Regions from separate parts of the Shewanella sp. S1-58-MNA-CIBAN-0166 genome, predicted to be linked through region 2. Evidence: predicted binding sites of a transcription regulator. Region 2 holds the regulator's gene; each other region holds the start of a gene.

Region 1 (3,203 bases), on a different contig from region 2:
AAAACTATTGGTGTAATAGCCTTTGTCGGTCACACCTGCCACTACGCCAAACTGGGTAGTATCAAGCTGACAAAAACGGCTGCATAAATTTTCACTTGGGGTACTGTATAAACTAAAGCCATAACCTGTTTGTTGTTTCCAAGACTCAGTGGCTTGCTTTAAATGACTAATAATGGCGACAGCTTTATCACGTAATTGTGTGTTATCAAACACATGTTCAGCATTGCTATATAAAGCATTAATGGTTTCGTGAAGACCAATAAACCCTAACGAAATTGATGCCCGGCCATTTTTAAAGATTTCGCTCACATCATCATCCGCATTTAGGCGCACACCACAGGCGCCTTCCATATAAAGGATTGGTGCCACTCGTGCTTTGACTCCGGCTAAACGGGCAATACGCGTTTCTAAGGCTTTGCGGGCAATTAACAAACGCTCATCGAGTATTTGATAAAAACGCTGTTCATCTTTACCTGCTTCCAACGCTATACGCGGTAAATTAAGACTGACAACACCTAGATTATTGCGGCCTTCATGGACCAATTGACCATTTTCTTCATAGGCGCCCAAAAATGAGCGACATCCCATTGGGGTTTTAAACGAACCGGTGACTTTCACGACTTGATCATAATTGAGAATATCTGGGTACATGCGCATACTTGAACACGTTAAGGCCATCTTTTTGATATCGTAATTAACATCAGTCGCTTTATGATTCACGCCATCTTTAATGGCAAACACCAATTTTGGAAAGACTGCTGTTTTACGATTTTTACCTAAACCCGCCATACGTACAGTTAACATCGATTGCTGAATTAAACGCGACTCCCACGACACGCCTAAACCAAAACCAAATGTGACAAATGGCGTTTGGCCATTAGCGGTATGCAAGGTATTCACTTCATATTCAAGTGACTGGAATGCGTCATGACACTCTTTTTCGGTTTGCGTCATGGCATAACCTTCTACGTCAGCCACTTGCCATTTTTTAGCGACGCTAAGGTGCTTTTGGTAACTGATTTGCACAAACTCAGCTAACACTTCGTCGATACGGTTAATCGTGGTACCACCATAAATATGGCTCGCGACCTGGGCAATAATTTGCGCCGTAACAGCAGTGGCAGTTGAGATAGACTTAGGCGGTTCTATTTCAGCATTACCCATTTTAAAACCATGCGTTAACATGCCGGCTAAATCAATTAGCATGCAGTTAAACATCGGGAAAAAAGGCGCATAATCTAAGTCGTGATAGTGAATTTCGCCTTTTTCATGGGCGGCTACCACATCTTTTGGCAGTAAATGGGTTTTGGCATAATGCTTGGCCACAATGCCCGCTAATAAGTCTCGCTGGGTCGGGATGACTTTGGCATCTTTATTGGCATTTTCGTTTAAAATCGCACTATCCGATTGCTCAACTAAACCGCGAATAGCACAATTTAATTTACTCTGGGTTTCACGGTGTTTATCTCTATCGTGACGGTACTCAATGTAATGACGCGCCACCGACTTAAACGGGCCCGACATTAATAAATTTTCAACTGCATCTTGTAGTTCGTGAATATCAACTTCGGTCTTCACAGCCATTTGCTGCTCTACCGTCTGCGCTAACTGCTGTGCATATTGATGGTCGGCTATACCTGCAGACTCCATTGCTGCCACAACAGCCTCTTTGATTCGACATCCATCAAACGCAGTTCGGCATCCATCCCTTTTCACTACTACAAGCATACAACCATCCTTTACAAGCACTATATATAGCGCTTTAATACACGCACAACACAAGATAGAGTGTATTAGACACATTTACGCGGAGTAATACCTTGATCCAGATCATAATTGTCGGCAGTACTTAATATTGAAAAAACACTTGCTATCAACGATAGATATTGTAGGAATAGCAACTAATTTTGACAGGCTAATACAAGGGGATAAAATCGACATAATTTAGCGATTTGGGATGCTTTGCTGAATCGATAATCTGATGTGCAAACGCCATAAGGGTTGTATTTGACAACTTAAAATGGTGCTGAATGACGGTATTAAGTCATTGATCGAACCTTAAATGGCTAGATCAACAACATAAATAACGTACCCACTGTATCTAATGACTCGGTAGTTATCGTTAGATAATTGCGGGTAGACCATTGCGGATAGATCATTGCGGGCAAGTCACTACTAGATAACTACTAGATAACTACTAGATAATGACTAAATAACCATGAGTTAACTATGAGATAACCATGAGAGAGTGAATAATCTTATCAACTACATCAGACTGCGCAGGTTAGACAATGCCCTAGTTGAATAACAAACGCGGATTTAATGACAAATACCGATAAAATAGCAAACATTCACTTAGCGGCGGTTAACGGGTGTATTTATCATAAACACACCACTATATCCGATACTGCTTCAACATTTCTTTAAGGTCGCTTCGATTAAATGTTTAATATCACTTACAGCCTGCTCACCTGCTTTAATCGCTTCTTTAGCGCGATGAAACTCCATGGTGCCAATATCACCCACATCAGGTACGATGCAAATATCAGGTGGCTCGCCCATTAGGCGTGAACGTTTATGGCGTTGTTCTAGAATATCCATCGATTGTGACATCACCGCCAGCATACCCGGATGGGATTTTGAACTTCCTAAAGAGAATTTATCGGTTAAGCCATTCATATAATCTTTGCCTTTACCCCATAGGTCCATAAAGCCAGATTCAAGCTCGCGCTTTTCATCAATAGGTTCAGACTTAGTGGCTTTGCGGCTTTTTACTTGCTCTGGGATTAAGTGCATTTGGCCACGACGATGGCCATTTAAATCCACCGCAATAACCACATCAACGCCCATAGAGCGAGCTAATGATACCGGCACAGGATTCACTACCGCACCGTCCACAACCCAGCGATGCCCTTGCTGTACTGGGGGTAAAAAGCCCGGCATTGAACATGAAGCCCTAACCGCATGGCGTAAGTCACCTTCTTTAAACCAAATCTCTTGCCCAGAATATAAATCTGTCGCGACTGCAGCAAAGGGACGATTCAGCTGTTCAATGTTAAGGTCGCCAATACGATTAGCCAATACATCAAATACTTTTTCACCACTGATAAGTCCGCCTTTGCGCCAGCCTAAATCCATTAACCCGAGTACATCCCAACTTGAAAATCCACTCACCCAGGTTTCAAGTTCACCCAAATGATTAT
Region 2 (3,203 bases):
GTAACCATCACCTAAACGCTCAACAACGGTCAAACACACGCCATTGGTTGCTATACTGTCACCTAGCTTTACGTCGGTTAAATCCAGCTTACCGCTGGCAACTGTTAAGCGGATATCGTTACCTTTGCGATCAATTTTACGTAATGTGCCAAGGGCTTCGATTATTCCTGTAAACATAATACTCACTTTTTGCAGTTAAACTTTGCTGTTGCTCAGGTTTTGGACTGAACAACACGCACATTAATAGGGTTGATTATATCTGAGGATATAACGCTTATCTTGTCCAACGTTGCGTTCATCAATTAATTGCAGTGCCGGCGTTTGCTCCATTGTACTGTAATTAGGTAACTGCAACATATTACGTCCGTGGCTACCTAATAGTTTAGGCGCCTGGTAAAGCACAATATCATCAACGAGCCCTTGGGCGACAAATGCTCCGGCTAAGGTAGCACCGGCTTCAACTAAAACAGAATTAGTATGCTGACCTAAATATGTTAGCAAAGCTAACAATGGGATTCTGCCTGACGAGTCACACGTTAACTGAAGAAATAATACGTGATCTGGAAATGCAGCTTTAGTGCTTTCGGGATAATTACAGCCAGAAACTAGTAAAATAGGACTTTGAATTGAAAATAATTGCTGTATTGGCGTTAATCTTGCGCGACTGTCGAGCACAACCCTTAGAGGTTGGAAGATTTCATCTTTTGTATGGCGAGTGGTTAACTCACCTAACGCCTCATAGCGCACATTAAGGCTTGGGTCATCGACAAGAATGGTTTCAACACCAGTGATTAATGCACAATGGCTAGCGCGGTATTTTTGCACATCAGCTCTTGCTGCACTGCCAGTAATCCACTTCGACACGCCATTAGACAGAGCCGTTTTACCATCTAAACTGGCTGCTATCTTTACCGTTATCCAAGGAAGTCCTGTTTTCATCCGCTTCATAAAACCCAGATTAAGGTCATAGGCTTGTTCGCTGAGCAATCCAACATCAACGTTAATACCAGCCTCACGTAACAGGGTTATACCGCGACCAGACACTTGTGGATTTGCATCGGTCACCGATACCACAACTCTGGCAACTTTGGCATTAATTAAGCCTAAAGCACAAGGTGGTGTGCGGCCATAATGACTGCAAGGTTCAAGAGTGACATACGCCGTGGCACCTTCAGCAGACAAGCCATTATCATGCACCATTTTCAGCGCATTAACTTCGGCATGCCCTTGGCCAGCACGTTGATGATAACCCTCACCAATAATCTTATTCTGATAAACAATGACACAACCAACACAAGGATTTGGCCGAGTGGTATAACGGCCTTTCTCGGCAAGCGCGATGGCACGGCTCATCATTTGGGTGTCAAAGGTGGACCAGTTAGACATGGGAGATAATCTCTTATTGCTTAAATGCCATTAAAACCATTAAAACAGATATTATTAAGCAGCATTACTTTTGCAATTTAGCAATGGCTTCACCAAATTGGGATACATCTTCAAATGCGCGATAAACCGATGCAAAGCGGATATATGCCACTTTATCAAGGCTCATCAACTGTTCCATCATCAGATTACCAATCATTTCAGAATTCACCTCACGCTCACCTGTCGCGCGCAGTGTTGATTTGATTTTAGTCAATGCTTGTTCAATTTCATCAATTGAGACCGGGCGTTTTTCGACCGCACGTAGCATGCCGCCACGCAATTTTTCTTCATCGAATGGTTGTCGAGTGCCGTCACGTTTGATGACTCTAGGCATGACTAATTCTGCGCCTTCAAACGTGGTGAAACGTTCATGACATTCGGTACATTCCCGGCGGCGACGTACTTGGTGACCATCAGCCACTAATCGAGAATCTATAACTTTGGTATCGGTCGCGCTACAAAAAGGGCAATGCATTGAACCTCCTGCAGAAAAAAACAAAATGGCCGCTAACAATTAGCGGCCATTAAAGTTTATCCTATTTGTTGAGCAAGGTTAACCTAAACCTTTTCAACAGGCATCAAGTGACGATTAACCGTATACAGGGAATCGGGCACATAATGCCAACACTTGACCTTTGACTCGTTCAGCCACTTCGGCGTTAGATGCATCATCAAGAATGTCACAAATCCAACCGGTCAATTCTTTCGCTTCTGCTTCTTTAAAACCACGACGAGTAATTGCTGGCGTTCCAATACGAACACCAGAGGTGACAAACGGTGAACGTGGATCATCAGGTACTGAGTTTTTGTTGACGGTAATGTTGGCATTGCCCAATGCAGCATCTGCTTCTTTACCGGTTAAATCACGACCAATTAAATCAACCAACATTAAATGGTTTTCTGTACCGCCAGAAACAATTTTGTAACCGCGAGCTAAAAATACTTCAACCATAGCTTTAGCGTTTTTAACCACTTGCTGTTGATATACTTTAAACTCTGGCTCTAATGCCTCTTTAAATGCAACCGCTTTACCTGCGATTACATGCATTAAAGGGCCACCTTGGCCACCAGGGAATACCGCTGAGTTCAACTTTTTATACAACACTTCATCATCGGCAGCAGAAATAATAATCCCGCCACGTGGACCCGCTAATGTTTTATGAGTTGTTGAGGTAACCACATGTGCATGTGGGACAGGGGTTGGATAAACATCTGCAGCCACTAAGCCTGCAACGTGAGCCATATCAACAAGCAAATAAGCACCAACTTTATCAGCAATCTCACGCATTTTAGCCCAATCGACTATGCCTGAAAATGCCGAAAAACCGCCGATCATCATCTTAGGCTTGTGCTCAATGGCTAAACGCTCCATTTCGTCATAATCAATTTTGCCAGCTTCATCGATACCGTAAGGAATGATGTTGTAAAGCTTGCCTGAAAAATTCACTGGTGAACCATGGGTCAAATGACCACCATGAGCAAGGTTCATCCCTAAAACAGTATCACCCGGTTGTAACAACGCCATAAACACTGCGCTGTTTGCTTGTGAGCCTGAATGAGGCTGTACGTTGGCATAAGTTGCACCAAATAATTCTTTTGCGCGTTCAATAGCCAATGTTTCAACAACATCAACGTATTCGCACCCACCATAATAACGCTTGCCTGGATAACCTTCAGCATACTTGTTAGTTAACTGAGAACCTTGCGCTTCCATCACACGTGGACTGGTATAGTTTTCAGATGCAATCAATTCAATGTGTTCTTCTTGACGACAAGTT
Region 3 (3,203 bases), on a different contig from region 2:
GGGAATTACCTACAATCCATTGTCGGGTGTGTTTAAGTACACTAAAAGTGTCGATGTAAATTATATGATAGCCACTCAAAAAATTGATTAATCATCCAGGTGATTCTTTTCAACATTTCAATGTGAATGCACCACAATAGCGTTATGTTGTGCCAATAACGCTATAAAGGGCTTGCACTGTCTATTGTTATTTTCTCTCGTTAGGAGCTAGCCCTTGCATAAACAAGATATAAAAGGAGTGCTGTTCGATTTAGACGGTACCTTAGCCGATACCGCACCAGATTTAGTACAGGCATTGAATCTCAGCTTGGATGAAGCCGGTTTTAACGTCCAACCGCTTGACTTGATGCGCCATGCGGCATCACATGGCAGCTTATATTTAGTTAAAACGGCCATTCCAGATGCCGATGAACAAGTACAAATTACCATCCAGCAAGCACTACTTCAGCATTATGCCCGTATCAATGGTGACAACAGCCGTTTATTCGCTGGCTTACCCGAACTATTATCCTTATTTGATGCCCAATCGATTCCTTATGGCGTAGTGACCAATAAGCCGGCTCGATTTGCCAGGCCATTAGTGGAAAAGCTTGGTTTAACTCATAAATTGAAAACCATGATCAGTGGTGATAGCACTCGTCACTCTAAACCTCATACCGCACCAATGCTGTTAGCAGCACAACAAATTGCCATTGCTCCTCAAAGTATCTTATATCTAGGTGACGCTGAACGTGACTTAGTCGCCGCCCACAATGCCAGTATGTTAGGCGGCGTTGCGTTATGGGGTTATTTATCTGCGACAGATAAACCTGACACATGGCCAGCAGGCAAACAATTTCAACACGGAGCCTCACTTAAACAGTTTTTCACTGATTAATGACAGTGTTCGGCATCGGTTTAGCGGGTTAATTTTTGGGTAAATGAACAAAGCATGAGTGAAGTTTAACGGGTCTTATTAAGCTTAAATGTACAGTTAACAGTCATCAATTTCTACCCGATCAAAACCAACAAAAGATCAACCAATAAACGGTCCATTTTTTTTGATCGCTGTTTATTTTAGCGATCAAATTTTTATCATTTGATGGATTAAAAAATATCATTTATCAAAAACTCTTTATGAATTTGGGCTCTAGGGTTAGTTGTCACTAACCCTGCCGTTTATCCTCAAGTTATCCACAAGAAGTTAATGAAATTGTGGCTTGCAATAAACCTCAAACCTCACTATCTTGTATCTTAGATTTTAAATAACACCATATCTTGTGTGTGGCTGACAATCAAAACACTACTCCACGACGTTCCAAAGGATGTAGTGGCTAACTGAACGTACTGGTGTTTAACTACCACGTTGTGAGTACATCAGGTTGATTGTTTTAACATGGAATTGTTTTGTAACTGGTTCGGATCGAATCAAGCAGCACTGCATCCAACAACAGATCACATGATTAGATATAGAACCAAGGCCTCTCTTCAATGAATAGCAATATGACAGTCACTAAACGCAGTGGCGAACGTGAATCTATCGATTTAGATAAAATTCATCGCGTAATCACTTGGGCAGCCAAGGGATTAAAAAACGTCTCAGTATCTGAAGTAGAACTTCGATCTCATCTGCAGTTTTTTGATGGCATTCCAACAGAAGCCATTCATGAAACGATCATTAAAGCTGCGGCTGACTTGATCTCTCCAGAGTCACCTGACTACCAATTTGTGGCTGCCCGCTTAGCGGTGTTCCACTTACGTAAAAAAGCGTTTGGTCAATTTGAACCACCAACGTTATATGACCATGTCACCAAATTAGTTGAACTGGGTAAATATGACATGCATATCATGGCTGACTACAGCCGTGAAGAATTAGACACACTCGACACCTATATCGATCATTGGCGCGATTTGAACTTCTCTTATGCCGCGGTAAAACAACTTGAAGGTAAATACCTGGTTCAAAACCGTGTCACCCATGAAGTGTACGAAAGCGCCCAGTTTTTATACATATTAGTCGCAGCATGTTTGTTTGCCCGTTACCCAAAAGAAATTCGTTTGAAGTACATTAAAGACTTCTATGACGCGACGTCTCTGTTTAAGATTTCTTTACCGACACCAATCATGGCCGGTGTGCGTACCCCTACACGTCAGTTCAGCTCATGTGTATTGATTGAGTGTGATGACAGCTTAGATTCAATCAATGCGACTGCATCGTCTATCGTTAAATACGTTAGCCAACGTGCTGGTATTGGTATTAATGCGGGTCGTATTCGTGCCCTTGGTAGCCCTATTCGTGGCGGCGAAGCATTCCACACCGGTTGTTTACCATTTTATAAGTATTTCCAAACAGCGGTGAAGTCTTGTTCTCAAGGCGGCGTACGTGGAGGTGCAGCAACGCTGTTCTATCCTTTATGGCATCTAGAAGTTGAATCGCTATTAGTACTAAAAAACAACCGTGGTGTTGACGACAACCGTGTACGTCATCTTGACTACGGTGTACAGTTAAACAAATTAATGTACCAACGTTTGATTAAAGGCGAATATATCAGTCTATTCAGCCCATCAGACGTGCCTGGTCTTTACGATGCATTCTTTGAAGACCAAGTTGAGTTTGAACGTTTATACCTTCAGTATGAACAAGACAGCAATGTCCGCAAAAAACAAATTAAAGCGGTTGAACTGTTTTCATTGATGATGCAAGAACGTGCTTCGACTGGCCGTATCTATATTCAAAACGTCGATCACTGTAATACTCACAGCCCGTTTGACTCTAAAGTTGCGCCAATTAAGCAATCTAACTTATGTTTAGAAATTGCTTTACCGACTAAGCCACTTAAAAACATCGATGATCCAGACGGTGAAATCGCGTTGTGTACCTTGTCAGCACTTAACTTAGGCGCAATTAAAGATTTATCAGAGCTTGAACCATTAGCTGATTTAGCTGTTCGTGCGCTAGATAACTTACTTGATTACCAAGACTACCCAATTAAAGCCGCGCAAACGAGTTCAATGAACCGTCGTACCTTAGGTATTGGGGTGATTAACTTTGCTAACTATTTAGCTAAAAACGGTAAAAAGTATTCAGACGGTTCAGCTAATAACTTAACTCACAAAACCTTTGAAGCGATTCAGTTTTATTTACTGAAAGCGTCGATGAACTTAGCAAAAGAGCAAGGTGCATGTCCGTTATTCCACGAGACAACTTATTCGAAAGGTATTTT

The links. Region 2 encodes NrdR, which represses ribonucleotide reductase genes. Its sites were predicted from a motif close to AAACACNANATNTNGTGTTT; they were not measured.
Region 1: the regulator NrdR is predicted to act here: its motif matches at 1,744-1,763, upstream of nrdD (anaerobic ribonucleoside-triphosphate reductase).
Region 3: the regulator NrdR is predicted to act here: its motif matches at 1,246-1,265, upstream of nrdA (class 1a ribonucleoside-diphosphate reductase subunit alpha).

The regions. Positions count from the first base shown of each region.
Region 1 is NZ_JBEOPN010000014.1:51,258-54,460, reverse strand. It holds gene nrdD (anaerobic ribonucleoside-triphosphate reductase) at 1-1,728, opposite strand, end outside; gene rssA (patatin-like phospholipase RssA) at 2,413-3,203, opposite strand, start outside.
Region 2 is NZ_JBEOPN010000004.1:36,502-39,704, forward strand. It holds gene AAEY99_RS04025 (riboflavin synthase) at 1-177, opposite strand, end outside; gene ribD (bifunctional diaminohydroxyphosphoribosylaminopyrimidine deaminase/5-amino-6-(5-phosphoribosylamino)uracil reductase RibD) at 241-1,386, opposite strand; gene nrdR (transcriptional regulator NrdR) at 1,451-1,900, opposite strand; gene glyA (serine hydroxymethyltransferase) at 2,015-3,203, opposite strand, start outside.
Region 3 is NZ_JBEOPN010000027.1:8,794-11,996, reverse strand. It holds gene ubiG (bifunctional 2-polyprenyl-6-hydroxyphenol methylase/3-demethylubiquinol 3-O-methyltransferase UbiG) at 1-91, shown strand, start outside; gene AAEY99_RS15750 (HAD family hydrolase) at 215-877, shown strand; gene nrdA (class 1a ribonucleoside-diphosphate reductase subunit alpha) at 1,471-3,203, shown strand, end outside.